2 regions of the Vibrio astriarenae genome follow, and region 2 is predicted to be linked to the other one. Evidence: predicted binding sites of a transcription regulator. Region 2 holds the regulator's gene; the other holds the start of a gene.

Region 1 (16,634 bases), on a different replicon from region 2:
TCTATTCCATGCCGATGAGCCTGAAACAGTTACCGTGTCTTACGGTGGTGAGGTCGTCGATGTTCTAGTTGATGTAGAGTACACACAATTAGAAAATATTGAGGCAGAAGGCCCAGTAATCTCTTTAGTTGGATTGAGTACACCTTACCAAGCAATTGCTCACTTTGACAACGATCTAACTTTGGATATTACCAGCTTCGTTGGTTGGGAATCAGACAATGATGCTGAGTTTACTCGAGATGGAGTCGCAGAATTCTTGGAGGTGGGCTTTGACACCATTTCGGCACAATACCTTGACACAACACAGTCTATTACACCATTTGAAGTCGAGGTTGTTGAAGGTACGGTAGATGACAATATTTCGATGACAATCACTGGACCCAATACCATTACAGTTGGCCGCCCAATTAAATTAACTGCGACGATGACATTAAACAGTGACACTGCCGGTAGTCACAACATTAATGCGACCGAGATTGTCTCGTGGAAGTCATCTTGTGCCGAAATCACTGTCGATGCAATAGGCGTAGCTAATGCATCTGATGTTGCCATTGGTTGTGACATTAATGCGACCTACTATTCATCATCAGACGAAATTACGAATACAAAACCTCATACAGTACGTGCGGTAGAGGCGGGCAATGAAACAAAAGTTGTTCGTTGTGAAAAAGACGTTTTCTACGACCATACGTATTGCAAAGCACTTTTGTTGGATGAGAATGAGCAAGTTGTCTCAGATCTTACTGAGGCATCAAGTTGGACTTCCAACAACGCTACTATTAGCGCTGGTGTACATGGGTATGTAACTTCGAAATCTGTTGGTGAGGAGGCGACGATAACGGCGAGTTCATCTGTTGATAGTGCGTCATCTAACGTGAGAGTAGGTTTCTTGTCTGGTGACCTGACACTTGAGAGTGATGAAATTTATGTGGGTGGAGTAACTCAACTCTTAGCATTTTCAGGTGAAGGTACTGATCGAGTTGATGTAACGGAGTTAGTTGACTGGAATATTGAAGCATCTTCTGACAATAACTGGGAGCTCAACGACAATGGTGCGGTTACTGTTGACATAACTCTTGGTGAGGGGGAAACATCTCCTACAATATCTGCGTCGTGGGTATTTGAGGATCAAAACTACAAGGAGCAAACCAACGTACTGGTAGTTCCCGTTGATATATGTGCGGATTGGGACGATATATCCTGTCTACAAGTTACCGAACATGATGGTCTTCAGTATGCCTCTACACCATCAAAAAGTTTAGTGGACGCTTTAAGCTACACTCAGGGCACTGGTGATGGGCGTGTATTTAGAGATTATCAGAGTAGTGCGTCATATAATGCACCGGGCTTCGATATTGCGTCTGGAAAGTCAACTCAGTACTCAAGATGGTGTAATGATCTCAATTACATGAATGTCAATGGCGCTAGTGCATGGAGGCCAGTGACTGCTGATGAGTTGTTGGTATTGCATGCTGATCATGATGGCGTGGTTGGAAGTTGGCCACTTGACCGAAACTATTGGGCATTTGACGGTAGCGAATACTCAACAGTTGACATGAAAGATGGAAAGGTGGTCTCAGGGCAAGGGCCTCAACATCCACAATATCTAGTTTGTGTGGCAGACTAAATCAAAAAACTATTAGAAGTAAAACAGGGAAGGAAATCTTCCCTGTGTAAGGTATGTGGTTAAGAATACCTAACCACATACCTATCAGTCTTATGATTCATCCCCAACACCAAGTTCAACATAACCGCCCCCAGCACTGACAATCCAATTACCCATGGCGTAACAAACAGACTTGATGCAATCAAAATCGCGGCATCAATCGCCATCTGAGTTTTACCCACTGAAATGCCAAACTTATCTTGAACAAAAAGACACAGGACGTTGAAGCCGCCGAGGCTTGAGCGGTGACGGAAAAGAATCAGCATCCCTAACCCCATCAATAACCCGCCTGCAATTGCGCAGTAAACAGGGTTGATGCGATCCACTGTAATGACAAGATGCAGGTGATCGGCAAAGATGGAGACGAGCCCGCCAGAAATTGCGCTATTGATAGCAAAACGACGGCCAAAGCGCTGCCATGCCATCAAGTAGAAAGGGATGTTGCAGCTAAAGTACAGCACACCAAATGACAGTGGAACGATTTGTGAAAGCAAAAGCGCTAAACCTGTTGTGCCACCAGTAAGTAAGTCGGCGTTCTGTAGGAAAAACACGCCCTGAGCAACTAAAAACGTTCCGGTAACAATCGCAATCCAATCTTCTTTATTTGTGTGCTTTTCCATTTCCTATCCAATCTCACTGAGTTCGAGGCACAATTTGAGCGCGAATAGTAGTGAAATAGGCGTCAGAAAGACAGTGGCAGGGCAGAGATGAAAAGCCTGTTTGTCAGCCTTGTTATACAGGCTGTAAAGTCACTTTTTTACAGGTACAAAAAATGCCGCTGTTGCGGCATTTTATTAGTAGTCTAATAAAGAAGACTATTATTCAGCTGAAGTCAGTTGATATTCGAAGAAGCGGTAACCTTCGTTTGCACCCACATTTCCGAACTCGTCTGTTGGAGTTACTGTTTCTAAGTGTTCATCAGCATAGTCACTTGCCGCGTCCAAGTGAGAAGATAGGAAGCGAACAGGGTAATCACCACCCACTAGTGAGAAGTTATGAGCATTAAGGAACTCAAGAGTAACTAGCTCATCAGAGCTTCCACCTGCTTGTTCTACTAGCTCATTCAGGTAGTCGTTTACTAGCTCTCGGTTAGTAAAAGCAGCATCTTCTAGAACAATCTTCGCATTTTTAACGCCTGGCATATCAGAGTTAGATGCACGGTAGTTGTTTGTAACTACATAGAATAATTTCTCTGAGTTAATATCAAATGACTCACCCGCAAACGTAAAGTTCTTGATTCGACGGTTCTTTTCGAAAAGTTCGTAAGAACCATCTTCACTATCGACAATGTAACGAGCATCCTGTGTAACATCAATTTGGTAGTTTAATTGGCTTTCTTCGTTTACGAAGCCACCAAAGAAAATGTCAAAGTTGTAGCTACGGAAGTTTTCATCAAGAACGCGGTCACCTTCTTTCGACACAGTTACATACTGTTGTGCTACAACATACTCTAACCATTCGATGATATCACCTGCTGAGATTTCAAGAATTGCTGGAGTGTTGTTATCAAACACATAAAGGTCAGCGACACTAGCACGAGTTAGCACTCCACCGTCGATATTGGTGTAGTCTGATGAACCACCACGGCCGCCTTTGAATGGAGCAGACACAGAAATAACAGGGTAGTTTTCTGTCAGAGCACCACTGTCTTGTTGTGCAATACCCCAATCCATCTGTGCTTCATTAACAATTTGGACAGAGATATCTGGTTCTACAGCAGTAAAGAAGCTATTGATTGGGTCATTGATATTCGCAATCTCTTCACCCATGAATTCGATAGTACCTTCATGGTCTCCCTTAACTAGGAACTCAATCTCAACATTACTTACTGTAGATTCAGTTAATGCTTTTAGGTGTGGCTTGCTTGAAACAATATTCCAGCTCTCACCGTTATCCTTGCTTTCAAGTTTAAAGTCAATGATACCGAGGTGGTTGCCCCAGAAACCTGGCATAACAGCAGGCACACCATTAATTGTACCGTTTTTAGCATCAACACCTTCCATACCGTCGTATACATCGGCGTCAGTTGGGAAGTTGTTATGATCGTGTCCAAACATGATGGCATCAATACCATCAACGTAAGCTAACTGCCAAGTTGCGTTTTCTTGAAACTCGTTGTTATTAGCACCACCAGTTAGACCAGAATGTGGGATCGCGACGATAATGTCTGCCCCAAGTGCTTGCATCTTCGGTACGTAGTGCTCTGCAGTCATCTTGATGTCAGCCAGCAGAACTTGACACTTTAGGTGACGCTCATCCCAGTTAAGGATCTGCGGTGGTGTGAAACCGATAACACCTACTTTAACCGGGTAGTTTTCACCGTCATCAGCCGTGAAATAACGGTTTAAGATGGTAAACGGCTGGAAGTAAGGTTTGTTCTCGTCAAAGAACTCTTCAGTGTTACCCGCAAAGTGATCGTCTAGATCAACAGTACATTCTTCATCAGTTAAGCGAGCTAGATCATCGTTGAACTCATAAACGTTTGCATTAACGTATGGAAAATTCGCGCCTTCAGATGCAGCAGCTAGGTAATCTAGACCGTAGTTAAACTCGTGGTTACCTAGGTTAGCAGCGTCGTAGTTCAGGTAGTTCATTGCCTTGTAAACAGGGTGAACGTTCAGAGCTTCTTGTAAGTATTCTACGCCAAGGTCAGCAAGGTAATCACCCATAGGGCTACCTTGGATAAGGTCGCCATTGTCAAACAGCATGTTGTTTGGCTGTTCGCGGCGAGCTTGGTCGATTAGTGTTGCGGTGCGTGACAAGCCATAAGCTTGAGGGCCAGCTTCTTCGTTAGCTTCTTCAGAAAGAAAGTAGTTGTACGGCATCATGTTCGAGTGAAGATCGGTTGTCTCCATCAAACGTAGATCCATTGAAAGGGTGTTATCTGTGTCGTTAGACGAGCTATTACAGCCAGCAATTGCAAGCGTAAGGGCAGTTACTGCCACTGCTTTTGGTTTAAATGAGTAAGTCACTTAAATGCCTTTAATGTATTTTGTTGTCGTTTCATGGTCTGCAGACCAAAGCGCGCGCATCTTACATAGAATAAAAGCACTAAGTTAGAGGTATAAATGTAAACAAATGTTTCGAAGGCGGGGCTTGATTTGCTCTAAAAGCTTGATAATTAAAGGGTGATCTATTTCGTGAAATCGATTGCAACGAAAGTAAACGTTTGCGCAAAATGTTGATCAAGATCACAATTTAATTTTGACGGCTGAGTGACGTGCGTAGGCGAAGTTGACTGCGACAGAGAAATAGAGACTTTGAAGCCTTCAATTAAACACATAAAAATAGAAATCAACATCGCATTTAATTCATCAAAAACGTAGTATGGAGACAGAGTAAATGCGTACTTATTGCCAACATGAACAAAATTTAGGTTAAGTATGAGAAAACTGCATAACAAATTGTGCAGATAGCCCTTTATGATCTAGATCAAGTTATGTAGAATGTGCGCCAAATCGATGACGAAAACGTTTGCGTTGCGTCATTGAGCTGTTTTTTTGCAACTTTCAGTATAAATCTGAGTCAGGAGATACAGATGTTAAAGCGTGATATGAATATCGCAGATTACGATGCGGAACTATTCGCAGCAATCCAGGAAGAAACTCTACGTCAAGAAGAGCACATCGAGCTTATCGCTTCTGAGAACTACACAAGCCCACGTGTTATGGAAGCGCAAGGTTCTCAGCTAACAAACAAGTATGCTGAAGGTTACCCGGGCAAGCGTTACTACGGTGGTTGTGAGTACGTAGATAAAGCAGAAGCACTTGCGATTGATCGTGCTTGCGAGCTATTCGGTTGTGAGTACGCGAACGTTCAGCCACACTCTGGTTCTCAAGCAAACAGTGCGGTGTACATGGCTCTTCTAAACCCAGGCGATACGGTATTGGGTATGAGCCTAGCGCACGGTGGTCACCTGACTCACGGCTCTCCAGTAAACTTCTCTGGTAAGCACTACAACGTTATTCCTTACGGTATCGATGAAGCGGGCCAAATCAACTACGATGAGATGGAGCAGCTTGCTCTAGAGCACAAGCCTAAGATGATCATTGGTGGTTTCTCTGCTTACTCTCAAATCGTAGACTGGGCTCGCATGCGCGAAATCGCAGACAAAGTGGACGCGTACCTATTTGTTGATATGGCTCACGTCGCGGGTCTTATCGCCGCTGGTGTATACCCAACACCAGTTCCTCACGCTCACGTTGTAACAACCACAACGCACAAAACGCTAGCGGGACCACGTGGTGGTCTAATCCTGTCTAACGCAGGCGAGGACATGTACAAGAAGCTGAACTCAGCGGTATTCCCTGGTGGCCAAGGTGGTCCTCTAATGCACGTAATCGCGGGTAAAGCGGTAGCGTTCAAAGAAGCGATGGAGCCAGAGTTCAAAGAGTACCAAGCGCGCGTCGTTAAGAACGCAAAAGCGATGGTTGCTCAATTCCAAGAGCGCGGTTACAAGATCGTATCGAACGGTACTGAAAACCACCTGTTCCTTGTTGACCTAATCGACAAAGACATCACGGGTAAAGAAGCTGACGCAGCACTGGGTGCAGCGAACATCACGGTTAACAAAAACTCAGTGCCAAACGATCCTCGTAGCCCGTTTGTGACTTCTGGTATCCGTGTCGGTTCTCCAGCGATCACTCGCCGCGGTTTCTCTGAAGCAGATGCAACAGAGCTTGCAAACTGGATGTGTGATGTTCTAGACAACATCGCCAACGAAGAAGTGATCGAAGCGACAAAAGCAAAAGTACTAGAAATCTGTAAGCGTCTACCTGTTTACGCTTAATCTTGTGCTTAAATGTATCGAAAAGCCCCTAATTGGGGCTTTTTTTGTTTTATCGGTTCTGTTTGACAAAATCTATAAACGTTCGGTGGGCAATGGATAGATAGCCATTTTTGCGCCATGCGAGCGCAAGGTTAAGTTCTACACTCTCTTCAAAAGGGATGGCTATAATCTCTTTCTCACAGTCTGTGACCATCTCAAGTAGCGCGGTAATCGCAAACTCGTTTTTGACGATACTGAGTATCATTGGCAAAAGATTGGTTTCAAAAGAGAACTGCATAGGCATATCGAGTTCTTGCGCTTTCTTTTCGATGAAATCCCGATGAAAGTAGCCGGCTTCAAAGAGTACCAGCTCGTGTTGGAAGAACTCTTTCAAACTGATGGATTTTTTATTGGCCAGTGGATGTCGCTTCCCTACTGCTGCAACCATATTGGAGGTGAGTAGGTGGTCTGTTTCGAGTGTCTCTGAATCTGTGTAATGGTTAATCACCCCCACATCAAGCGTACCATCAAGCAGCATTTTCCGAATCGAACGAGTACCTGCATTAATGACGGTCAGCTTGAGGTTTGGATAGCGGCTTTTAAACGCCATCAGAATCTCTGGAAAGTAATAGGATCCCATCATACTTGGTACTCCTAAACGCACTTCACCCTTATCGAGTCCTTTTAGCTCTTCCATCGCCGTTTGCGCATCTTCGAGTGTTTGCTGTACTTGCTTGGCATGCTTGAATAACACTTCCCCTTCCAGTGTCAATGACACATGTCTGCCTCGACGGAGAAAAAGAGTTAATCCTATCTCCTGCTCAAGCTTTTTGATTGAGATGCTCAGCGGAGGCTGCGCGATATTAAGCGACTGCGCAGCGAGTGTAAAACTGCCGTACTCGGCAACAGCAATAAAGTGACGAAGATAGTTTGAGTTCATTGATATTAAAAATATATAGAAAGCATAGTTTTAATATATTTAATTTAATACGTTATCGTTGCTAAATTGATCACATGTTGTGGTTTTAAAAGGCTGTCAAAGCCCATGATCGAGTATAAATCTAAAGCGTACTATCGAGTGACATTGAGTCTCGCTCTCGGTGCTTTCTTAATTTTCTGTAATCTCTATTTGTTCCAACCGATGCTACCTGAATTGGCTGAGCAGTTTTCGGCGAGCGCATTTCAAATAAACTGGGTATTTGCGATTACCTCTCTTTTGTTGTCAGTCAGTTTAATTCCCTGGGCAGTCTACTCTGAGCGCAATGGTCGACGCAGGGTGATGCTGATGAGTCTCTTCTCACTGCCGCTGGTGGCCGTTGTCATGATGTTATCCAGCAGCCTGGTGTTGCTGGTGGTAGCTCGAGCTCTTTTGGGCATCTGTTTAGCAGGGTATCTTGCCGTGGGTGTTGCGTATTTGGTTGAAGAGCTGAGCGAAAGAGCGTTCACTCACGCTATTGCCATCTATGTGGCGGCTAATTCAATAGGTGGCATCGGTGGGCGTCTATTTGGCGGTATGCTGTTGGAGTGGGGCACATGGCAGATTGCAGTCGGTGCTATGGGGTTATTGACGTTATCAGGGGCTTTGTTGGTCACGGTGTTGCTTCCACAGCAAAGGCACTTCAAACCCAAAACGGGGCTATTGAAGCATCACAATAGAGCGGTGCTCAAACACTTTAGCCAGCGTCCACTTTGGACTGCGATGCTGATCGGCGGCATCAACTTTGCGCTGTTTGTTAATCTTTATACCGTCATGGGTTTTCGCTTGGTGGCTGCCCCTCATAATTTACCAGTAGGCATCGCGAGTATGATTTTTCTCTGTTACCTGGCAGGAACGTTTAGCTCCAGCCTCTCTTCGAAGTGGATGAGATTGGGTAGCACAAGTGCAGGGATAGGTATCGGGACAACGATTATGTTAGTCGGTATCGTTGTTGCTTACTTTGATCACCTTGCTGCAATGGTATTGGGGTTGTTACTTATTAGCTTCGGAGCATTTTTTTCCCACACGTTGGCTTACGCATGGACAAGTCAGAAAGCAAAAACAGGTAAAGCAACGGCAGTCGCTCTCTATTTGGTTCACTACTATGTTGGAGGGAGTTTAGGGGGATTTTGGCTGATCTATTGCTGGCAACAAGGTGCATGGCTAGCGGTTATGCTCGGTAGTGCTCCCCTGATTGGCATGCTACTGATTCTTGGTTTTAGCCTAGAAAAAATGAGGCCGCAGCAAATTGCACCTAGCCCTTAAAGTGTGGCGCATAAAGAAAAGGGTTGGCTATATGCCAACCCTTGCTAAATATCGTCTTTGAATACGACTTCAATACTTTACTTAACTTCAATGCCTTGTGCTTGCATATCAGCGTGATATGAAGAGCGTACAAACGGGCCACAGGCAGCATGAGTAAACCCAAGGTCAAGCGCAATCTCTTTGAGCTCATCAAACTCTGCTGGTGGCACATAACGCTCTACCGGAAGGTGATGGCGGCTCGGCGCTAGGTATTGACCAAGCGTGAGCATAGTCACGCCGTGAGCGCGCAAGTCTTTCAATACTTCGATGATCTCTTCTTTGGTCTCGCCAAGGCCCATCATCAAGCCTGATTTGGTTGGAACATCGGGATGCTGCTCTTTGAACTTCTGTAGCAGTTGCAAAGACCACTTGTAGTTCGCGCCAGGGCGAGCTTTTCGGTAAAGGCGTGGTGCCGTTTCAAGGTTGTGGTTGAAGACATCGGGTGGATTGTCTTTAAGAAGCTCTAGTGCGACATCCATGCGACCACGGAAGTCAGGAACTAGGGTTTCAATCTTAATATTTGGGCTTAGCGCACGGATTTTACGGTTACAATCAGCAAAGTGCTTTGCACCACCGTCACGCAGATCATCACGGTCAACAGAAGTCACGACAACATACTTAAGCTTCATATCCGCAATCGTCTTAGCCAGCTTCTGTGGTTCATCAACCTCAGGAGCGACAGGGCGACCATGGGCAACATCACAGAAAGGGCAACGACGTGTACAGATTGCACCTAGAATCATGAAGGTTGCCGTACCGTGGTTGAAACATTCCGCTAAGTTAGGGCAAGAAGCTTCTTCACAAACAGAGTGAAGGTTGTTCTTACGCATTGCTGATTTGATGTCTTGAATACGCTGGCTATCTGCAGGCAGCTTGATTTTCATCCAATCAGGCTTGCGCAGAACTTCTTTTTGCTCTGTTGGCATATTCTTGACTGGAATAAGAGCCATTTTATCTGCGTCACGATATTTGACGCCTTTTTCCATTTGGATTGGTTTACTCATGTTCTACCGCTTCCGTAATGAACTCGATGTCTTGATAATCAAGTAAAGCAACAAGTTCTTTAATTAAAGGTGACTGGGCTTGTTCTAATTGTGTAATTGGGGTGAGGTCGCTGAGTTGCACCATCTCCATACCCGCGTAGCCACAGGGGTTAATCCGCAAGAATGGAGCAAGATCCATGTTGATGTTGAGTGCGAGGCCGTGGAAAGAGCAGCCACGTCGAATACGCAGACCAAGTGAGCATATCTTGCGGTTTTCGACATAGACACCAGGGGCATCAGGGCGTGCAGCAGATTCGACATCAAAATGTTTGAGTGTATTGATGACGGTGTTCTCGATATGAGTGACTAGGTCACGAACGCCGATGTTTTTGCGGCGTAAGTTAATCAATACGTAGGCAACAAGTTGACCAGGACCATGATAGGTCACCTGACCGCCGCGATCACTTTGTACGACAGGTATATCTCCTGTGTTGAGTAGGTGCTCATCCTTACCTGCCTGACCCTGGGTAAATACAGGGTTATGTTCAACAAGCCATACTTCATCGATCGTGTTTTCATCACGCGTATCGGTAAAATCATGCATTGCTTGCCATACAGGTTGGTAATCTTGGCGACCTAAGTGTCTGACAATCAGTTTCTTTTCCATCTAAGTTCCATGATCAAATACAAACTTCGCTTGGGATTATAAACAGGAACGCGTGACTAAACTACATTTTGATGACAGGTTTTTAACGTGACAATAGGTACGGTGTTTTTATGTTTATGATAAATAACAAAAAAGCAGCCTAAGGCTGCTTTCAAAAAAAATTTAAAACTTAAACTTTTTACAGAACCATGCGAACAATGTCGATTTCGCCAAGTTCTTTGTACAGTGTTTCAACTTGCTCGATAGAGGTCGCAGTAATGTTGATAGACACTGAGTGGTAGTTGCCTTTTGCACTTGGCTTAACCACAGGGCTGTAATCACCAGGAGCGTGACGTTGGATCACTTCAAGCACTTTCTCTGGCAGTTCAGGCTTAGCGTAACCCATAACCTTGTAGGTAAATGAGCATGGGAACTCAAGCAAGTCTTTCAATTTTGCATCTGAGTTAATCGTCAGCATAATAAACTCCAAATTCTCTGGTACAGGAATGGGCACGAATAGTACTGCCATTCCTGTTTGATCTCAAGGTTGAGTGTTAGAACCAACTGTTCACTAGCATAATGATGTAGTCCCACATGCGGCGGAATACGCTACCTTCACCCACAGACTCAAGTGCAACCACTGAGTATTGAGCGATGTTTTCACCCTCAAGATCATAGTATAGCGTACCGACCTTCTGGCCTTTTTCGATTGGCGCTTTGAGCTCTTGGTCAAGGACAAAGTTAGCTGTTAGGTCATCCGAGCTGCCACGAGGGAGCGTGACGTAAGTATCTTCATTGAGTCCTAGGTCGATCGTAGGCTTATCTGCCATCCAGATTTTTTCTGTTGCAAACACCTCACCCGCATTATTTGGCGCCACAGTTTCAAAGAAGCGGAAGCCATAGCTAAGGAGCTTTTTACTTTCTGCTTTACGGGCATCAGGGTTCTTTGCTCCCATGACAACCGCAATCAGGCGCATTTCACCTTGCGTCGCTGAGCTTACCAAGTTGTAGCCCGCTTGGCGGGTGTAACCTGTTTTGATGCCATCAACGTTCATGTTTTTATCCCACAGCAAGCCATTGCGGTTGTGTTGAGTGATGCCGTTGTAGGTAAAGGATTTGGTTGAGTAGACGCGGTACTCTTCGGGTACGTCGCGGATCAATGCTTGTCCAAGTAGTGCCAGATCATAAGGCGTGGAATAGAGCTCTGAGTTGTCGAGCCCGTGTACGTTGCCATAGTGAGAGTTGGTCATACCGATTTGCTGTGCCCAGCCGTTCATGAGATCGACAAATGCACCTTCAGAGCCAGCGATATGCTCCGCAGCAGCCACACAAGCATCGTTACCGGATTGAACGATAATACCTTTATTAAGCTCTTCTAACTTAACGGTTTTACCCACTTCGAGAAACATTTTAGATGAGCCAGGGAAATTACGTGCCCAAGCATTTTTACTGATGGTGACATCATCATCCAGTGAGACATTACCCGCTTTGATCTCTTGACCAATAACATAGCTGGTCATCATTTTGGTCAGGCTTGCTGGTGATAGTTGAGTGTGCTCATTGCTGGCAGCGAGCAGCTCGCCAGTATGGTAGTCCATGAGAACATACCCTTTCGCTGCAACCGCTGGCGGATTTGGGACTATGCTGGCATTGACAGTGGTTGAGACGAGCAGTGATGCCATAGAGGCAATCATAGCCTTACCGAATGACGGCTTGGTAATAAGATTGGTCATAGTATTCTGATAATATTTGCTTGTTGTTTTTATAGGACTACTTTACTTGGAATTGTGCTTGCGGATAAAGGCAGAGTGATATCCCGAACCTTTGATTTCCGACAACGTAGCCTTGGTTTCATCATAATCGGCAAAAGGGCCAAGAAGAATTCGATAAACATTGTTTGCAGGCTGGACAAAGCTATCCACGCCCAAATCATCGCTTAGCTTAGCGGCCAATGCCTCTGAGCGATCTTGGTGCTGTGAGCTCGCAACTTGAATAATATAGTTGGGGTGTTTGGAGTTGCCCAATTGAGAGGCTGGTTTTTCGACGGTTATCACTTCAATCTCAACGTTCGCAACACCCGCTTGAACCACACCGAGTTTATGAGCGGCGGCGTAACTTAGGTCAATGATACGTCCTTCGTGGAATGGTCCACGGTCGTTGACTCTCACAATCGTCTGCTTGCCGTTATCGGTGTTAGTCACTTTGACATAACTGGGTAGCGGTAGTGTTTTGTGGGCGGCCGTCATAGAGTACATGTCGTAAATCTCACCATTAGATGTGAGATGGCCATGAAACTTCTTGCCGTACCAAGAGGCTTGTCCTTTTTCAGTGAACCCTCTTGCATCTTTAACGATTGTGTAGTCTTCACCGCGTAGCGTATAGTCTTTGTTGCCCCCTAGGCTATAGGGTTCATAGCGTGGTGTTACGCCTTCAACATGCTCTACAGAGATAGGCTGTTGTGGTGGTACATCATCCTCAAGATCATAGCGTTCACCCTCTGTTGTGGAACAGCCGAAGAGAAGGCTCGAAGAGAGAGCGAACCAACAGAGCTTATGATTGAATTTCATACTAAGACGCCTTAGAGAATGCTTTTCGATGAGTGTGAATCGACATTAAGATGCCAAAGCCTGCCATGAGTGTCACCATTGAGGTACCGCCATAGCTAATTAGAGGTAGGGGAACGCCCACAACAGGTAGGATTCCGCTCACCATACCAATGTTTACAAAGACATAGACAAAGAAGCTCAACACGATACTGCCCGCCATCATGCGACCAAACGCGGTTTGAGCATGACTGGCGAGATAAAGCCCGCGACCGATGATGTAAAGATAAAGGGCAAACAATGCGAGAATACCCAGCATTCCCCACTCTTCAGCGATCACCGCAAAGATAAAATCAGTGTGGCGCTCGGGTAGGAACTCCAGTTGTGACTGCGTGCCTTGCAGCCAGCCTTTACCTGATATACCACCCGAGCCGATAGCAATCTTACTCTGGATGATATGGTAGCCAGCCCCCAGAGGATCGGATTCGGGATTAAATAACGTTCTTACGCGCACCTTCTGGTACTCGCGCATTAGGAAGAACCACAAGATAGGTACGAATGCACCAACGCCGACAATCGCAGCGGTGATGATTTTCCAGCTGATCCCCGCTAAGAAAATAACGAAGATACCTGAGGCTGCAATCAAGATAGATGTTCCGAGATCGGGCTGTTTGGCGATCAGTATGGTTGGAACAACCACCATGACAAGTGACATGACGAGTGTCTGAAAGGTCGGTGGTAAAGTGCCTTTGCCGATATAACGGGCGATCATCAAAGGGACCGCTAACTTCATCAGCTCAGAGGGTTGGAAGCGAACAAAACCAAGGTTTAACCAGCGCTGAGCCCCCTTGGATGCTTCACCAAAAAAGAGCACGCCGAGCAGCAGGCCTAAGCCACAGAAGAACATGATCGGAGCTAATGCCTCGTAGGTACGCGGAGGTATCTGAGCAAGAACAATCATCACGACGATGGAGAGCACCATGCGCATCGCCTGTCTATCCATCATGCCAGCATCTTGGCCGCTAGCACTGTACATCACGACAAGACCGAAGGCCATGAGGGCAAGTATGCCCAGTAGCAAAGGTAGGTCGATGTGTAAGCGCTGAAAGAAGGCGCGGTTTTGACCAGTCGATGGGTCTAGTTTCATTTCACAGCTTCCTCTGCAGGCGACATGAGTACTTTGTCGAAGATTTCACGGACAACAGGGCCACCATTACTTGAGCCTCCCCCCGCGTTTTCAAGCACAACGGTGACAATGATTTCAGGGTCATCAAGAGGGGCAAAGCCAGTATACAAGGCGTGATCACGCAGGTGCTCTGCGATTTCATCGGCGTCATACTCTTCTTCTTCGGCTAAGCCAAAGACCTGTGCAGTACCAGACTTACCTGCCGTCTTATAATCCATATTAGCGAAGGCACGACGAGCCGTGCCTCGATTGCCGTGGTTGACCAAGTACATCCCCTCAAAAGCGATATCCCAATATTTGTTGGGTACGTCAGTAATTGGTGGGAAGGTCTCTATCTCTGCCAACTCTTGACGTTCAAAACGCTCACCATTGTCGATGGTCGCTCTCAAAAGGTGAGGGGCAATGACTTCACCACGGTGAACCAATACAGATGTTGCTTTAGCTATCTGCATCGGTGTTGCTGTCCAATACCCCTGACCGATACCCACCGGGATGGTATCACCTTGATACCAAGGTGTTTTGTGGCGAGCCATTTTCCATTCACGCGTCGGCATGTTCGCTCGACTCTCTTCGTGAATATCAATGCCAGTAAAATCACCAAAGCCAAACATCTTCATCCATTTAGAAATGCGGTCGATGCCCATGTCATAGGCGATTTGATAGTAGAAGGTATCAACAGACTCTTCGATGGATTTCACCACATCTACTTTACCGTGTCCCCAACGCAGCCAATCACGGAATGGGCGTGTATTGGAGTTAGGAATGCGCCAATAGCCCGGGTCATTACGAGTCGTACGCGTAGTGATAACCTCTTCTTGCAGAGCGGCTACGGCTAAGAAAGGCTTGATGGTTGATGCTGGTGGATAAATACCCAGTGTAGCGCGGTTCACCAAAGGACGGTTTTTATCGTTCAAGAGCGCTCGATAAGCTTTACCTGATATACCGTGAACAAAGGCATTAGGATCGTAACTAGGGCTCGATACCATGCCCAATACGCCATTGTCATCTGGGTCCAGGATGACTGCAGAGCCTCGGCGGCCGTCAAGTAGGTTGAATAGGTAGTTTTGCAGGCGAATATCGAGGTTGAGCACGATATCCTTGCCTGGTGTTGGCGGTACGTATTTTAGAGTGCGAATAACACGACCACGGCTGTTCACTTCCACTTCTTGATAGCCGGCAGTGCCGTGCAGCATATCTTCGTAATAGCGCTCAATACCCAGTTTACCAATATCACGTGTGGCCTGATAATTTGCCTCTTTCTCTTCACGGATCAAGCGCTCCATATCGCGATCATTGATACGCGACACGTAGCCGATGACATGGGTGAGAATTTCGCCATAGGGGTAGTGGCGCTTCAGTGTGGCATTGACGTTGACACCAGGAAACTTATGTTGATGAACCGAGAAGGTGGCAACTTGTTCTTCGGTAAGCTGTGTGAGTAGTGGTATCGCGTTAAAGCGGCGAGTTCTGCGACGATCTCGTTCAAAGCGCTCGACGCGTTCATCGGTAATAGTAAGAATGCCACGCAGCCCTTCAATGGTCGCAGACATATCTTTTACTTGCTCAGGGATGATCTCTAAGTTGAAGACCGGGCGGTTTTCAGCCAGCAAAACGCCATTTCGATCATAAATCAAACCACGGTTAGGCGCGATTGGCACAACCTTAATGCGGTTATCGTTCGAACGAGTCTTGTAGTCTTGATACTGATTGACTTGAATGTGGTAGAGGTTGGCGAGCAACACACACATCGAAGCGATGATAACAATAAACGCAGTGACAGCACGCGCTTTAAATAGGCGTGACTCCTCACGGTAATCTCTTATTTTGCTACGCTTACGCAACATCTACACACATCTCAACTAATGAAACCGAGCGTTTCGGTTATTCGCGGTGGTAAGGGTGGTTTGCCGTTACACTCCATGCGCGATACAGCGCTTCTGCCATAATCACGCGCACCATAGGGTGTGGGAGAGTCAGTGGAGAAAGTGACCAGCTTTGATCTGCCGCCGCTTTACAAGCTGGCGCTAACCCCTCAGGGCCACCGATCAGAATCGAAACATCACGGCCATCCAGTTTCCAAGCATCCAGCTGACCTGCGAGCTGCTCGGTATCCCAACGCTTACCAGGAATATCTAGAGTAACGATACGGTTGCCTTTTGGCACGGCCGCGAGCATCGCTTCGCCCTCTTTTTGCAGAATCCTTGCAATGTCAGCATTTTTTCCGCGCTTTCCAGCGGCCACTTCAACCAATTCAAGTGGCATATCATGGGGAAAGCGGCGTTTGTACTCTTGAAAGCCTTCTTCTACCCATTTTGGCATTTTCGTGCCGACGGCAATAAGTTGTAGCTTCATGAGATTAGTTCCAAAGCTTCTCTAGCTGATAGAGCTCACGATGTTCCTCTTGCATGACATGCAGCATCGCATCGCCCATATCGAGTACGACCCATTCACCTTCGGTCTCGCCATCGATACCTAATGGTTCCATGCCGAGCTTTTTGATTTCTGTAGCGACATGTTCTGCGATTGAAGAAACATGACGCTTGGAGGTACCAGTACAGATC
Region 2 (16,634 bases):
GCCACGCAGATCCAATCCCAATTTAACAGGATTAAAACCGAGGTTAAGTAACCATTGAGGGGCAGCTGGTTCCGATGCAAGGGCAATCGTTGCCCCTTCCGGTAGAGTGTCTGCTAACTCTGCTTGTGCCAAAGCCTGCTGTTCTGGGTTTTCTAACGTAACAACCACACGATTATCTTGCTGGGTAATCTGTTTAGTGTCGATGTTGTGAGAGGCGAGTACGTTGGCAACTTGGGTTGCATCGAGCGTAGCATCGCCTCTTGTAGAGACATGTAATGCCGCATTTTCACCATACCATGATGGCAATGCGCTCAACGCCATTAAAAGCACACACAAGGCAAGCGTAAAGTAGTGCCAGTACCGATTGCGGTTAATGACGTGTTTGGTCTGTTTGTTTCTCATTTATCTAATCTTCTCAATAAGATGAGGGGTAGAGTCAAACCATGACGTACAAGCATAATAAGACACTTCGTAAACGAAGGACGCTAGAAATTCACTGTCAGGGTTTGAATAAGTCAATTACAGCTGGGCTGTAGGTACTGACCTAAACGAGAGAGGATTGAAGGAAACGGTATTGTAGGTTGCTCTCTTTCCAGCCGCCAAGTCGGAGGTTTTGGTCAGAGGCAGAAAACTCCCAGCTTGGAGCGAAGTGCGGGTCAAAGTCAGCTAATCGCGCGAACGCGAGCGGATCGGGAGATTGAAATGAGATAACGAGGAAATAGTCGGGTTTTTCGCCCTTGGTGGCAACCTCATCCATGCTTAATACACGGCGAGAGTTGGGTAAACAAGCTTCTGAACCTGCGTCCAAAAACAGATAACCATCTTGTGATTCGCTCTCTGAAGAGACCGCATCGGCTTGGTCGCTGGCGGCGATATCGACTTGCTCGATGCCCAAAGAGACCAATGATTGTGTCGGTGACGCCATAAACTCTAGCTGCAATGAAGCCGCTGAAGCAAAGAAGCTCAGCATCATGGCCAACATGACAAAAAGTCTACGGGCTAATTTAAGCACGACAAATCCGCGTTACAATCAAGAAACGATATTATAAACGCAGTTAATGATTTGGAAAGACAAAATTCAAAATAATAAAAAGGCGCCAACCTTTCGGTTTGACGCCTAATGCATTTGTTCAACGCTTATGCGATTTCGATGATCTGCTCGCGAGCCAAGCGCGCTTTTGGTAGACCGAAGTTATAGTCTTCACCGTCTTTGTGATACCCCATAGACAGTGCAAGTTCACATACGTGTCCATCCAGCTCGTCTTTGAATAGCTCACCAATAAGCTCGCCGTCAACACCTTCCATCGGTGTCGATGCGATGCCTAGACGTGCAAGAACATGCATGATGTTACCCAGTGCTAGGTAAACTTGTGCTTTAGTCCAAGTGCCGTTGTAACCCGACTCGTCAGTGTTCATTTCAGCAAACGCGTACGCGCCCATGAACTGATCGTACATTTCAGCTGGCAGGTGACCAGAGCTGACTTCCGCATCCACACGTTTCGCGAACTTCTCTTTAGTGAAGTTAGGATCGTAAGCAAACAAAATTGTGTGTGATGCTTCTTTTGCGTGTGGTTGGTTGAATTGGTGCTTGTTAGCAAATGAATCATGTAGACGCTGCTTTGCTTCATCACTCTCTACGATAACGAATTTCCAAGGCTGAGAGTTGATAGAAGATGCCGATAGACGCAGCGCTTCTAGAATGACTTCCATATCTTGTGCAGAAATCTTCTTCTCTGCATCGTATTTTTTCGCTGTGTAACGGCTGTGAAGGTCTTTAATAATTTGATGAGACACGTGAATACTCCTAACAGGTAGATCGTGATTCTTAACAAGTGGTGTGCAGTTTACCGAGAATTCAGACTTTGATAAGCCGTCAGTGGATGAAAACACTTTCAATTAATTATTGATAATCATCGGTTCAGCGTCATTAAACTGATAGAAATGAAAAAAGCCACCAGTTTTCACTGGTGACTTAAAAGTTTCGTACAAGTTTTCTTTTACGCTTCGACGGGCGTCTTCACTGGTGCCGGAGTGCGGATTAGGTAATCAAATGCCCCCAAGCTTGCTTTCGCTCCCTCACCCATCGCAATAATGATTTGTTTGTAAGGTACGGTTGTCACGTCACCTGCCGCAAACACGCCACTCATGCTGGTTGCGCCGTGGGCATCAATCTCAATCTCACCGCGTGGTGACAGAGCAACACCTGAATCTTTTAGCCATTCGCTGTTTGGCACTAGACCGATTTGAACAAAAATACCCGCCAGTTCAATCTGCTTCTTCTCACCAGTATTACGATCAATGTATTCAAGACCCGTTACTCGCGTGCCGTCACCGATCACTTCTGTCGTTTGCGCCATCGTGATGATATCGATGTTTGGTGTGCTGTTTGCTTTGTCGATAAGTACTTGGTCAGCTCGCAGTGTGTCAGCAAATTCCAGCACAGTGACATGGTCTACGATACCTGCTAGGTCAATCGCAGCTTCAATGCCAGAGTTACCACCACCAATCACTGCAGTACGCTTGCCTTTGAACAGTGGACCATCACAGTGTGGGCAGTAAGCCACACCCTTATTGCGGTACTCTTGCTCACCTGGAACGTTCATTTCACGCCATCTTGCACCCGTACTGGTGATAACGGTACGAGAACGCAGAACGGCACCACTCTCTAATACAACATGTGTGTAACCATCATCCGTGTCTTTTGCATCAATGATGTTTGCCGCGCGCTGCTCGCTCATGATGTCAACGCCGTACTCTTTCACATGCTCTTCTAGGCTCGCAACCAGCTTTGGACCTGTTGTCGCTTTCACAGAGATAAAGTTCTCAATCGCCATCGTATCCATCACTTGACCACCAAAGCGCTCTGCCACCACACCGGTACGAATACCTTTACGCGCTGCGTAAATCGCTGCAGATGAACCTGAAGGGCCACCGCCTACAACCAGTACATCGAACGGTTCTTTTTCACTGATTTTCTGTGCTTGTTTTTTTGCCGCACCCGTATCCACTTTGTTCAAGATTTCAGCCAGAGACATACGGCCTTGTCCAAATAGCTCACCATTAATGAACACGCTTGGTACTGCCATGATGTCACGCTGTTTCACTTCATCTTGGAAAGCAGCGCCATCAATCATGGTTGCGTTAATCAGTGGATTGATTGCTGACATCATGTTGAATGCCTGAACCACTTCTGGACAGTTCTGGCAAGACAGAGAAATAAAGATCTCAACATTAAGTGGCTTATCTAGCTGCTTGATTTGCTCGATCACTTCCGCTTCAAGCTTGATTGGGTGGCCACCACTATGCAGTAGTGCTAGCACCAGTGAAGTGAACTCATGTCCCATTGGAAGACCAGCGAAACCAATCGCAGTGCCTTTTTCTGCATTGACTACCTGCATAACTGGCTTGCGGTCACTGGCTTGATCGTCGCGTTTCACAATGATCTTATCCGTCAATGAAGCGATGTTTTGCGCCAAACCATCGAGTTTGTTGGCGGTTTCGCTCTCGTCGAGGCTTAGGACAAGCTCTACGTTTGTTTTTAAGTTTTCTAAGTACGCTTTAAGCTGCTGCTTCATTGCTTGATCTAACATGGGGATACCTGCTAACTGTCAATCTTCACTACTGAACTAATTGCATCAGTAAGAATAAAAAAGGAAATGTATAAAAAGGGGTTATCTTATGATGCTTTATATTTGGGAGTGCACACCCCGCCCTTTAGGAGCAAGAAGCGGAGCATGCAAACTGGGTTCTAATCAGAGTTGATTAGATTTTACCTACTAGATCTAGAGAAGGAGCCAGTGTCTCTTCGCCTTCTTTCCACTTAGCTGGGCAAACTTCACCTGGGTTGTTTGCTACGTATTGAGCCGCTTTTACCTTGCGAAGTAGGTCTTCTGCATCACGACCGATACCTTCCGCTGTGATTTCCATCGCTTGGATAGTACCTTCTGGGTCGATTAGGAACGTTGCACGGTCTGCTAGGCCTTGACCTTCACGCATCACGTTGAAGTTGTTTGTGATAGTGCCTGTTTGGTCGCCTACCATGAAGTACTCGATAGTGCCGATTTTTTCAGAAGTATCGTGCCATGCTTTGTGAGAGAAGTGAGTATCTGTTGACACTGAGTAAACTTCTACACCGCGTGATTGAAGCTCTGCGTATTTCTCTTGAAGGTCAACTAGCTCAGTTGGACATACGAAAGTAAAGTCAGCTGGGTAGAAGAAGAATACTGCCCATTTACCTAGAACGTCCTGCTCTGTAATTTCTACGAAGTCGCCGTTTTTGAATGCTGTCGCGTTGAATGGTTTGATTGTAGTGTTGATCATGACTTTGTCTCTCTTTATTTGATTGTTTGACACTTCGCTGTGTCGTTGAGGTAATAATGCCTCTGAGAGAGAAATTTTAGAAATTGTCTGTTTCTATCAAATCAATAGAAGTTTCCTATCGTTCACAATAGGCGATACCTATCAGCCATCATCGACAGAACCTATTAGGTCTGGTTCACAAAAAAGGGCCTCTTTCGAGACCCTATCTGAATGCACTTACAAAGCACTAACGCATCAATCGCCGGCAAACATATAGCCTTCACCATGAACCGTGACAAAGATTTGCGGGTTCTTCGGGTCAAACTCCATCTTCGCACGCATGCGTCGAATCAATACATCAATAGTGCGATCGTTTGGCGCATCAACACGGTGACTAATCATGCTCAGTATGCGGTCACGACTTAACACCTGACGCGGATGTGAAGAGAGTGCAACTAACAATTCGTATTCTGCTTTCGTTAGTTTTACCGGTTCACCGTCACGACTTAGGGCACGACGCTGGATGTCGAAGGTCCATTCGCCAAAGCGAACAAGGTTTGTATCCTCTTCAACCTCCTCTTCTTGGGGCTGAAGTTGTCCTGTTAGAGAGATACGCCAAAGCAGGTTCTTTACTCGAACCAAAAGTTCGCGTAGCTCAAAGGGTTTAGTGACATAATCGTCTGCGCCCATTTCAAGGCCAACAATCTTATCAATGCTATCGGTACGTCCTGTTACCAAAATAATTCCGATGTTTGATTGACCACGAAGTTCTCGCGTCAACATCAAGCCATCTTCTCCTGGCAAGTTAATGTCTAGCATGACCAAATCAACATCATTGCTTTGCAGACACTCTCGCATTTCAGACCCAGAACTCGCTTCACTTACTGTGTAGCCTTCATTTTGAAAATAGCCAACCAGTTTGCTGCGGGTTACTAGATCATCTTCAACAACTAGAACGTGATAGCTCATGTTATTCTCTTTACTCGGAAATTACTCAGTCCCATTCATAATTAGACATATTTACATTCTATTCAACCTGAAGATGCACTTTATTCGAGTTTTCTTGATGAATCACAATTACTCAGTTTTAAAGATTTTACGCCCTGACACTCACAAATACGCAAGCAAGTGCACAACAATCACTCGTTCAAATATATCCGCTTGGATCCTAGACATAATTTCCCACAAACCATCACTTTCATTCACACAAGCCAATAACACTATTCATATTTTCCCTTTATACTCCACCTATCAACTAGATAGCGCTCTCAATACAGCCTTTCTATACTTATGACTTATCCATTTATGATTTGGAGCTTCTCGTGATTGAAGAGATCAAAGCGTTTAATGAAAAACGTGCAGAGATTTATTGGTGGCTGTCGAGCCTATTTGCAAGCGAACTTGATGAGCAAGGTCTAGAGCAATATCAAAGCCCGGAGATCCGCGCATTTATCTCCGGCCTTGGAGAAAATGTTCAATTAGCTAAACCGGTTGAAAAGCTCGTTGATGCACTGAATAGACTACAAGTACGTGAAGATGCCCAACTTGAGCTTTCTGCGGACTTCTGTGAGCTGTTTCTAAAGTCAGACAAAGAAGGCGCTCTTCCCTACGCGTCAATCTACCTTGATAAATCAGGTACTCTTAACGGCAAACCCGCTGAAGAGATGAATGAAGTCCTTGCCAAGCACAATATTCAAGTCACAAAAGGCATGAATGAACCGGCAGACCATATCGCGATTGAGCTCGATTTTCTGGGCAACTTGATCATTCGCTCTAACGAGCTAGAGCAAGAAGCATATATCAATCAAGCACTTGTCGAGCAAGCTAACTTTATTAAACAGCATATTCTCAGCTGGACTCCCCAATTCCATGCACTTTGTCAGAAAAAAGATGACTTTGGCTTCTATTCTGCGGTTAGTGGCCTGTTAGTGGCATTTCTTGAGCTAGACTGTTTATATTTACTGGATGAGCAGTCTTAGATCAAAACGATTAGGATTGCGTCGCAAACGATAGCAGTCTAAAATACTCGGATGTTTTTAAACCGCTTTCAACAAAGCGGTTTTTTATTTGGTTTTTTCCTACAAAAGACTACCGCAACACGGCTCATACTAGGTTTTAGTCACCGCTTGAGCAACGTGCGGTACATAAAAATACGAATCAAGGACCACAACTATGGCCACGATAAAAGATGTTGCGCGTCTTGCCGGTGTCTCAACAACGACTGTCTCGCACGTTATCAACAAAACGCGCTTTGTTGCTGAAACAACTCAAGAAAAAGTAATGAAGGCAGTAAAAGAGCTAAACTATGCACCCAGTGCGGTTGCCCGCAGCCTTAAATGCAACACCACACGCACGATTGGTATGCTCGTTACCCAATCTACCAACCTTTTCTTCTCAGAAGTCATCGATGGTGTTGAGAGCTACTGTTACCGTCAAGGTTACACGCTAATTTTGTGTAACACTGGTGGTATATACGAAAAGCAGCGTGATTACATCCGTATGCTTGCAGAAAAGCGTGTTGACGGCATTTTGGTGATGTGTTCAGACTTAACCGAAGAGCTAAGTGAAATGCTGGACGGCCACCCAGATATTCCTAAAGTAATCATGGACTGGGGCCCAGAGACTTCACAAGCAGATAAGATTATCGACAACTCAGAAGAAGGTGGCTACCTAGCGACGAAATATCTGATCGAAAAAGGTCACGATAAGATTGCCTGTCTAAGTGGTCACTTCGAAAAAGCGGCGTGTAAAGAGCGTATTAACGGCTTCCGCCGCGCGATGAATGAAGCAAAACTTGATGTCGTCGAAGACTGGATCTTGGAAGGTAACTTCGAGTGTGATACTGCTGTATTAGCCGCAGACAAAATTGTTGCCATGGATGAGAAGCCTACCGCTGTCTTCTGTTTCAACGATACTATGGCACTCGGGCTTATGAGCCGCCTGCAAGAAAATGGCATCCGAATTCCAGAAGACATGTCAATCATCGGCTATGACAATATCGAACTTGCCGAATACTTTTCACCACCACTAACGACGGTTCACCAACCGAAACGCCGTGTGGGTAAAAATGCCTTTGAGATCTTACTAGAGCGCATCAAAGACAAAGAGCATGAAAAGCGTGTGTTCGAAATGCATCCAGAAATTGTTGAACGTTTAACCGTACGCGACCTCAACAAGTAAGATACTGATTTCATAAGAAAACTATTAACCCTGGCACTATGCATACGCATGCAAAATGTTAGGGTTATTTTTTTGAATCAACATCACATTATCACCTTTCAAGATGTGATACCTATTCCGCTTTTCTTTATGCTCTTTTGAGAGCCACGCACAGGGCAAACCATTTGAAAAGATGGGACGCAAAGCTTCCGGCCTTAATCAGAATTTTATTCATAACTATGATATTATTCAGGAAAGGTAGCGGGGTTGCCGATGGTAAAATACACGAGCATAACCTTTCCATGACAAAGGGCATGCTGTTTTTTGCTATTCTCTCGGGCCTGAATTTGGTGGCGTGAAATTTCTACACCGAGAATACAAAGCATGGATAAACCAATTTTAAAAGACTCGATGCGCTTATTCGAGCAACTTGGCACTGTCAAGTCACGATCAATGTTTGGTGGCTTTGGCATATTCGTCAATGACACAATGTTTGCATTGGTCGTGAAGAACAAGCTACACGTTCGTAAGTGTGCTGACCTAGAAACTGCGATCTCTCAACACGAACTCGAGCCTTATGTTTATGAGAAGCGGGGCTTTCCTGTCGTCACTAAATACTTCCAGCTACCTGATTCGTGGGTCAATGAGCCTGCGCGCCTTCTATCGGTAGCAACTACCGCTCTCAAAGCGGCTGTTGCTGATAAAGTGAAGCAAGAAACAACGAAGCCTCAACGTTTAAAAGATCTCCCTAACCTTCGTCTTGCAACAGAGAGAATGCTAAAAAAAGCTGGAATCGAGACTGTGACTCAACTAGAAGAAGCGGGAGCGGTGAGAGCTTATCAAGCGATACAAGAGTCGCACACAACACCGGTTAGCCTTGAGCTACTCTATTCACTGGAAGGGGCGATTCGCGGCACACACTGGACTGTGATCCCCCAACCTCAACGTGAAGATCTCGCTAGCCAGATTAATTAAGCTCCACAAACCTTCAAACACCAAAGTCAGCACTATTTGCTGGCTTTGTTCGTTTTGATTGAAAGAAAAATACCTCCTATCCTGTCTGTATACTCACCTGAATCATTAGCTTAAATTGGCGACAGGAGTCTGCACGATGAGCAAGTTTTTAAATCCAAAAGTAATTATTGGTATCGTTTTGGTTACCACCATCATCATTTTAGCCACTCAGTTTGGGCAGTACTTAACGTTAGAAAACGCCAAAGTCCAGCAAGCGGCGCTAAGAGATTACATTGATCAAAACTTCATCACCGCTGCAACAATCTACTTCTTTGCCTATGTAGGCATCACGGCATTCTCAGTACCGGGGGCAGCCGTCGTTACTCTTCTTGGCGCCGCTCTATTCGGTTTCTGGACCAGTTTAGTCTTAGTCTCTTTCGCTAGTACCATTGGTGCTACTCTGGCCTTTTTAAGTAGTCGATTCCTCTTCAGAGATTGGGTACAGGGTAAGTTTGGCGATAAGCTCAGTGTCATTAATCAGGGCGTCGAAAAAGATGGTGCGTTGTACCTAATATCACTACGTTTAATTCCAGTTTTTCCTTTCTTCTTGATTAACTTACTCATGGGATTGACACCCATTTCAATTGGTCGTTTCTACCTATTTAGCCAATTGGGTATGCTACCGGGAACAGCGGTCTACCTCAATGCGGGTACCCAACTTGCGCAAATAGACTCACTATCAGGTATCGTCTCCCCTTCTGTGCTTGTCTCATTTGCTTTACTGGGTCTATTCCCTGTCATTATGAAATGGGTGATGAACTTACTTGAGCGAAAACGCAATATCCCTGCCAGTAAATAAAGGAAGATAGATGAAAATCTATTTTGCTAAACATCCCACGGAAGCCCATATTGTTGCTCAAATGCTCCAGCAACAAGGTTTTCAATGTGAGGTGCGTGGAGATACGTTGTTTAGTTTACAGGGAGAATTGCCCTTCAATGAGGAGACGTTTCCTCACGTGTGGCTATTTGATAACGCGCTAGCCCCTCAAGCACAGGCTCACATTAAAGAATACCTACAGCAAAAAGCGAGTTTAAAAGAGTGGCAGTGTCATGAGTGTCACGAACTCAATGAGGGGCAGTTCGGAGCGTGTTGGCAGTGTGGAGCTGCCGCTCCACATCAAGGCTAGGCTAAAGAGTGGCGCTGAATAAAGCCGATAGAGTGTGTATTAAACTCATCTGGCTTTTCTACGTTGCAAACATGTCCACAGTCTTCAATTTCAAGTAGCTCGCTCTTATCATGGCGGGCCACCATCTCTTTTACTGGTTTGATAAACATGTAGTCGCGATCACCCATCAAATAAAGCGTTGGGATCGGCAGTTCTCTATCGCGGAAGTAGTGCATTAAAGGATTCACATCAGCAGCCAGTTTAAACCACCGTTTGAACTCTTTTTGGCAAAGCTTGTTCGCCTCGCGAATGAAAAGGTGTCGTGATTCTCTCTGGTTACGCTGTGGCATCACGATATAAGCGAAAAGGCTGTACAACCACATATAAGGCACGAAGTTTTTCGACCAGTCCCCAACCTTTACTAACACCTGTGAACGCGCGTTTAAACGCGTTACCGCTCCACCTAGCACCATGCTCCTTACGCGTTGGGTTTCTAACTCTGCCAGCGTGCGAACAATAATGGTTCCTAAAGACATCCCAACAAAATGTGCAGAGGAGATCTTTAAGTGATCGAGCACTTTCACCACATCTTTGGTGACCTCTTTAAAGGTATAGGTATGGCTGATAATGTCTTTTATGAATTGATTCGACTTTCCATGTCCACGAAGGTCAACGAGCAGCAAATTAAAATGCTCTCGATACGACTTGATCTGCTTAAACCAAATCGAAGAGCTACCGCCTGCTCCATGTACAAAGACCACCCACTCTTTGCTGGTCGGGTGTAAAAAGGTCTTATGGAAAAGCAAACTATCTGACATAACTATTAATAAAGAGTTTCTAATGGTGACAGTTTAGCATACCTAATAAAACTAAACTGCATTGGGATTTGTAAGCAATGGTTGCCCTAAACTAAAAAAAGGGTCAAGCCCTATCAGCTCGACCCTCCCTTGTTTCATGACTCTAGGCAGCTAGCCGTCTTTCTTTGCCATTTCATACATTTTCACGTACTGAACAGCAGACTCTTTCCAGCTAAAATCTTTCTGCATCGCTCGTTGTTGAATCTCGACAAACCTGTCTGGTTCTTGAAGTAACAACAACAAAGCACGTTGCATCGCAACCAATAGCGCTTCAGGGGTTGGCTCTCTAAAGCTAAAGCCTGTCGCCTCTTCTGGTGCTATATCGTAGTCAATAACCGTATCTTTTAGGCCACCCACTTCACGTACAATTGGCAGCGTTCCGTAAGCCATGCTGTAGATTTGATTCAAACCACAAGCCTCAAACTCTGATGGCATAAGGAAGAAGTCTGAACCCGCCTCGATCAAATGGGCATAACGGTTACTGTAGGCTTCCAAGAAAGCAAACTTCTGCGGGTGACGACTTGCGATACCACGTAACCAAGAAGCAATTTCAGCCTCGCCGGTACCGATGATCACCACCTGAACATCATTCTTAAGAAACTTCTCGAGAATAGGCAGAAGGTATGAGAAGCCTTTTTGGTGAGTCAAACGACACACCATACCAAACATAGGTTTGTTCTCTTGAGGTAAGCCTACTTCTTGTTGCAGTGTCAGCTTAGCGTCTGCTTTACCCTTGTGCAGAGACGTTGCCTCTGATGTATACGGCGTTGGTAAGAACTCATCAGTAGAAGGCTCCCACTCTGAGTAATCACAACCGTTAACGATTCCGTGAAGGTCACAAGCTCGGTGAACAAAATCATCCACTAAGCCATGTGCGCCCAACGGTGTCAGCAACTCTGATGCATAGTTTGGGCTCACCGCATTAATCTTATCCGCGAATGCAATACCCGCACGGAGCATGCTTACTTGATCATGCCCGTAACGCAGGAACTCCATCCCAGACAAATTCAGTTCCGGAATATTCTGCACTTGATGGTAATGGAAAATACCTTTAAACACTGCGTTGTGAACAGTGAGTACACTCTTCATATTCGCAAAGTAAGGATCTTCACGGTAGCGAGTTTTCAGCAAAAACGGGACAAACCCGGTATGCCAATCGTTCGCATGAACCAAATCTGGCTTAATATCGAGCTTTTGCAAAACATCTAGGCTCGCGGCAGAGAAGAAGCTAAAACGCTCACCGTTATCGTCATACGCATGATTGTTTTCAGCATAGAGCTCTGGGCGAGCAAAGTACTGCGGACAATCAATAAGATAAACATCAACACCGTCTAACTCAGACTTACGGACCTTATATGCCGTGTGAGGCCAATGATTAAGCTCTGTTTCAAACAGAACTGGTGCGTCAGATACGTGAGGGATGCTTTGATAAGCAGGTAGCGCAATCGCTACCTGATGACCAAGTTCCTGTAATGCTTTAGGCAGGGCTTTTGCCACATCGGCAAGCCCGCCACTTTTCACCAATCCTTGAGCTTCTGAAACGGTAAACCAGAGATTGAGTTTTTCCACTTTAGAATCCTACTTTAGTTCCTTTCGCAATCACGACAATGCCTTCAGACGAAACGTGGAAGCGTTTTGCATCCACCTCTAAGTCCTCGCCAATGACAGTGCCTGGTGCAATTTCGACGTCTTTATCAATGACGGCACGGCGAATTTTACAGCCTGCGCCAATCTTTACGTCACCTAAAATAACAGATTCTGAGATGGTTGTACCAGAAGCAATGTTACTACGATAGCCCAGTACCGACTTGTAAATGGTTGATCCTTGGATATAACTACCGCCCGAAATCAAGCTATCCGTGATCTTAACTTTACGATGGTCCGCATCAACGAATGTCGCTGGTGGCAATGGCGGGTAGTACGTGTGTAGCTGCCAAGAGCGGTTGTAAAGTGAGAACGGCGCATCTTCTTCTAGCAGGTCCATATGTGCCGCCCAGTAAGAGCCAATGGTACCAACATCACGCCAGTAAGTTGTTGGCTTCTCACCAGGAATGTCATTGGTTGAGAAGTCGTATACATACACTTCACCTTGTGGGTAAAGCTTTGGAATGATGTCTTTACCAAAGTCATGGCTAGACTCTGTGTTTTTCGCATCTTCGTGCAGTTCACTGCACAAACACTCTGTTTCGAAGATGTAGTTACCCATAGAAACCAGAGCCATATCTGGATGACCAGGAATTGACTTAGGATTCTTTGGTTTTTCCTCGAAACCAATCATTTTACCTTGCTCATCCACTTCGATAACACCGAACGACGATGCCTCTGACAAAGGCATACGCAGCGCTGAAACTGTCAAACTCGCTTTATTTTCCTTGTGGAAATCGAGCATTTGACGGATATCCATCTTGTAGATGTGGTCAGAACCGAAGATAGCAACTTGCTCAGGATCTTCCTCTTTGATGAAACCTACGTTTTGGTAGATAGCATCAGCAGTCCCTTCGTACCAACGCTTACCGTCACGCATTTGCGCAGGGATAAGGTCAATAAAACGGCCAGTAATGCTGGTTGGGTTCCAACCTTTCTTCATGTGTAGGTAGAGTGATTGAGATTTAAACTGTGTCAGTACGTAAACCTTCATCAGGTCTGCGTTACGGAAGTTGTTTAAAGCAAAGTCGATTAGACGGTAGCTGCCACCGAATGGTACAGCAGGTTTAGTACGAGACTCAGTCAAAGGCATAAGACGTGAGCCTTCGCCACCAGCAAGGATCATCCCTAAAACACCAGCCATAGTTTATTCTCCATTTTATATTTATATTAACCTTCACTTCGCTTTAGATGAGGGGGAGCGAAGCAAACGTTTACGATGCCTGATTTGACACAAATGGAGTCGATGTTTGGGTTAGATTAATTCGCTTTCCATTGCGCCAAACTAGCTACATCAAAAATAGCGTCTACAACTTTCAATTCATCTGCTGTTTTTTATGATGTTTGCGTTCGGGAAGATGAAAAACAAACGATTGGAGCCAACATGACGATGCGAAAAGCGCGACTTTTTGATGCCTCTGGCTTCCTTTCGGACTTTACCTACCAGAGTGTGTTCATTATGAAGAAAAATTACGACATGATTCAATGGCACGTGTCACAGATTTTATTCAACACAACTCATACCAGTGAATTTTAAGATCCTGGTTACATAATGTTAATGTAACTTTCATACAGAAAGCACAAAAACAACAAGGCAGCCACTTGGGCTGCCTTGCTATTACGTATCGTTCTTATTCACGATTATTTTTTAGGCTTTTTACGCTTATCGGTAATTTCCCATTTACCATCGATAAACAAGCCAGTCCAACCTGAAGGCTTACCATCGTCTTCCGAGCGAATGTAATTTTCCTTGGTTTTACGGCTAAATCGAACCACCGCTGGACGACCATCAGGATCATGAGTCGGTGCATCTGCCAGATATTGGAACTTCGGTGAAATACGGTCTTTAAATCGAGCCAGCTCTTCCACTAACGGCGCACGTGTTTCACGTGATTTAGGGAAGTTACTTGCGGCCATGAACAGACCAGAAGCACCATCACGCAAGACAAAGTAAGCATCTGAGTTTTCACAAGGAAGCTCAGGGAAGTGCACAGGATCCTCTTTTGGAGGTGCAACTTCACCATTTTTCAGAATCTTACGCGTGTTCTTACAGTCTTCATTGGTACAGTCCATGTACTTACCAAAGCGACCATTTTTCAGCACCATGTCTGAACCACACTTGTCACACTCAACAACCGGTCCATCGTAACCTTTCACTTTGAACTCACCGTGTTCAACCACATAACCATCACAGTTCGGGTTGTTACCACAGACGTGCATCTTGCGCTTATCATCGATAAGGTACGCATCCATCGCGGTTTCACAGATTGGACAACGCTTTTTCGCTCTCAGTGCAGCAGTTTCTACATCTTCTTCAAGAACATTGATAATCCCCTCTTCATCACCCAAGTTGATGGTGGTCTTACAACGCTCTTTCGGCGGTAATGCATAGCCAGAACAGCCCAAGAATACACCCGTAGAAGCGGTGCGAATACCCATTGGACGCGAACATGTCGGACATTCAATGTCTGTCATCACGATATGGTTTGGTTTCATACCGCCGTGATCTTCATCGAGCTCAGCTTTCTCTAACTCACCGGTGAAATCACCAAAGAAGTTATCCAGCATGTTCTTCCAGTTCACTTCACCTTCAGCCACTTGGTCGAGCTTCTCTTCCATACGCGCCGTGAAGTCATAGTTCATGAGATCATTAAAGCTATCATCGAGGCGATCGGTCACGATTTCGCCCATTTTCTCTGCGTAGAAACGGCGTTGATCTACTCTCACGTAGCCACGATCTTGAATTGTGGAGATGATCGATGCATACGTCGAAGGACGGCCAATACCACGTTTCTCCAGTTCTTTAACCAAGGCAGCTTCGGTAAATCGCGCTGGTGGCTTAGTGAAGTGCTGTTTCGGCTCAAGATCTTTCAAGCTCAATACATCACCCACTTGTACTGCTGGGAGAATTTGGTCTTCATTTTTGCCTAGTGGACGTTGTACACGCGTCCAACCATCAAACTTAAGAATACGACCTTTCGCTTTAAGCGTATACTCTGCCGCTTTCACACTCACTGTGGTTGAATCGTACTTCGCAGGTGTCATTTGACAGGCAACGAATTGATTCCAAATTAGAGCGTAAAGCTTGTGTGCATCGGCTTCCATACCTTGTAGGTCATCAGCTTTCACGGCAACATCAGAAGGACGAATCGCTTCGTGCGCTTCTTGTGCACCCTCTTTGCTGCCATAGACCAATGGGCTTGCAGGAAGGTAAGCATCACCAAACTCACTACCAATAAACTCACGAGCAGCCTCTACAGCCTCTTTACTTAGGTTAGTTGAGTCTGTACGCATATAAGTGATGTAACCCGCCTCATAGAGGCGCTGAGCGAGCATCATGGTCTTTTTCACGCCGTAGCCTAGACGGGTGCTTGCTGCTTGTTGCAGCGTCGACGTGATATATGGCGCTGATGGCTTGCTGCTTGTTGGGCGGTCTTCGCGCTTACACACTTCATAAGCTGCTTTCTCAAGCACGCTCATTGCTGCTTTCGTTTCCGCTTCATTCACCGGTTTGAAAGCCGAACCATCTTTCTGTGCAACTTGCAGTCTAAAGTCCGTAGTATCTTTCGTTACCGTATTAGCATGAATATCCCAGAACTCTTCTGGAATGAAGGCTTTGATTTCGCGCTCACGCTCAACCAACAGCTTCACTGCAACCGACTGTACACGACCTGCCGATAGACCACGTGCGACTTTCTTCCACAGCAGAGGTGAAACCATAAAGCCCACGACACGGTCCATAAAACGACGGGCTTGCTGCGCATTGACACCGTCAATGTTTAACTCACCCGGCTGTTCAAATGCTTGTTGAATCGCGTTTTTAGTAATTTCATTAAACACAACGCGTTTGTATCGCTCTTCATCACCGCCGATGATCTCGCGAAGGTGCCAAGCGATAGCCTCTCCCTCACGGTCCAAATCGGTTGCGAGATAAACGTAATCAGCGTCTTGTGCGAGTTTTTGTAGCTCAGAAACCACCTTTTCCTTACCTGGAAGGATTTGGTAGTTCGCTTCCCATCCGTTGTACGGGTCGATACCCATCTTCTTGATGAGAGACTTACGGTCTTTTTCTTTTTTGACTCGAGCTTTCTCTTCCGCACTCATGCCTTTGGTGGATATTGGCGCTGCTTTTTTCTGCCCAGTGCTTTGACCAGCCGTTGGAAGATCACGTACGTGACCAACACTCGACTTAACGACAAAGTCTTTACCTAGGTACTTATTGATGGTTTTCGCCTTGGCTGGCGACTCCACAATAACCAGTGATTTACCCATAGTAATAATATGCTCTATTTGTTAGGTATGGAGTTACGGTACGCCATACTCAATGTCTCGTTCTTTTTTTACTATTGAGCGAGATTTTCAGAAGATCAATATCTTTTTGCAAAAAAAATTCTAACTGCTGGACATTTGGGCAATCCATCAGCAGCACTCTCAGTGCAGTTTTCCCTCTATATATAGCGATTGATTCTTCGTTTGTGTTGGCTCAAATAACCAAAGAAAACAACCGAATTATCAAAAGCGCTAGATTCTACAAACGGTTTTTTTTAGACTGACG

The links. Region 2 encodes PurR, which represses purine synthesis genes. Its sites were predicted from a motif close to TNANGNAAACGTTTNCNTNA; they were not measured.
Region 1: glyA (serine hydroxymethyltransferase) is a predicted target of PurR. The motif match lies at 5,129-5,148, and genes of this name have one in related genera.

The regions. Positions count from the first base shown of each region.
Region 1 covers NZ_CP047475.1:797,012-813,645, forward strand. The annotation lists gene GT360_RS03875 (hypothetical protein) at 1-1,627, shown strand, start outside; gene GT360_RS03880 (YitT family protein) at 1,687-2,286, opposite strand; gene GT360_RS03885 (bifunctional 2',3'-cyclic-nucleotide 2'-phosphodiesterase/3'-nucleotidase) at 2,485-4,638, opposite strand; gene glyA (serine hydroxymethyltransferase) at 5,205-6,455, shown strand; gene GT360_RS03895 (LysR family transcriptional regulator) at 6,505-7,374, opposite strand; gene GT360_RS03900 (MFS transporter) at 7,480-8,676, shown strand; gene lipA (lipoyl synthase) at 8,754-9,719, opposite strand; gene lipB (lipoyl(octanoyl) transferase LipB) at 9,712-10,365, opposite strand; gene ybeD (DUF493 family protein YbeD) at 10,544-10,822, opposite strand; gene GT360_RS03920 (D-alanyl-D-alanine carboxypeptidase family protein) at 10,899-12,077, opposite strand; gene GT360_RS03925 (septal ring lytic transglycosylase RlpA family protein) at 12,120-12,911, opposite strand; gene rodA (rod shape-determining protein RodA) at 12,913-14,034, opposite strand; gene mrdA (penicillin-binding protein 2) at 14,031-15,917, opposite strand; gene rlmH (23S rRNA (pseudouridine(1915)-N(3))-methyltransferase RlmH) at 15,955-16,425, opposite strand; gene rsfS (ribosome silencing factor) at 16,430-16,634, opposite strand, start outside.
Region 2 covers NZ_CP047476.1:19,420-36,053, reverse strand. The annotation lists gene secD (protein translocase subunit SecD) at 1-402, opposite strand, end outside; gene GT360_RS14695 (hypothetical protein) at 545-1,012, opposite strand; gene GT360_RS14690 (NAD(P)H-dependent oxidoreductase) at 1,138-1,794, opposite strand; gene ahpF (alkyl hydroperoxide reductase subunit F) at 1,998-3,590, opposite strand; gene ahpC (alkyl hydroperoxide reductase subunit C) at 3,763-4,320, opposite strand; gene torR (two-component system response regulator TorR) at 4,555-5,268, opposite strand; gene torD (molecular chaperone TorD) at 5,625-6,278, shown strand; gene purR (HTH-type transcriptional repressor PurR) at 6,472-7,479, shown strand; cyclic di-GMP riboswitch class I at 7,624-7,733, shown strand; gene GT360_RS14660 (TfoX/Sxy family DNA transformation protein) at 7,843-8,433, shown strand; gene GT360_RS14655 (TVP38/TMEM64 family protein) at 8,570-9,271, shown strand; gene GT360_RS14650 (putative signal transducing protein) at 9,282-9,599, shown strand; gene GT360_RS14645 (alpha/beta fold hydrolase) at 9,596-10,396, opposite strand; gene glgA (glycogen synthase GlgA) at 10,547-12,004, opposite strand; gene glgC (glucose-1-phosphate adenylyltransferase) at 12,006-13,223, opposite strand; gene GT360_RS14630 (hypothetical protein) at 13,464-13,616, shown strand; gene topA (type I DNA topoisomerase) at 13,721-16,351, opposite strand.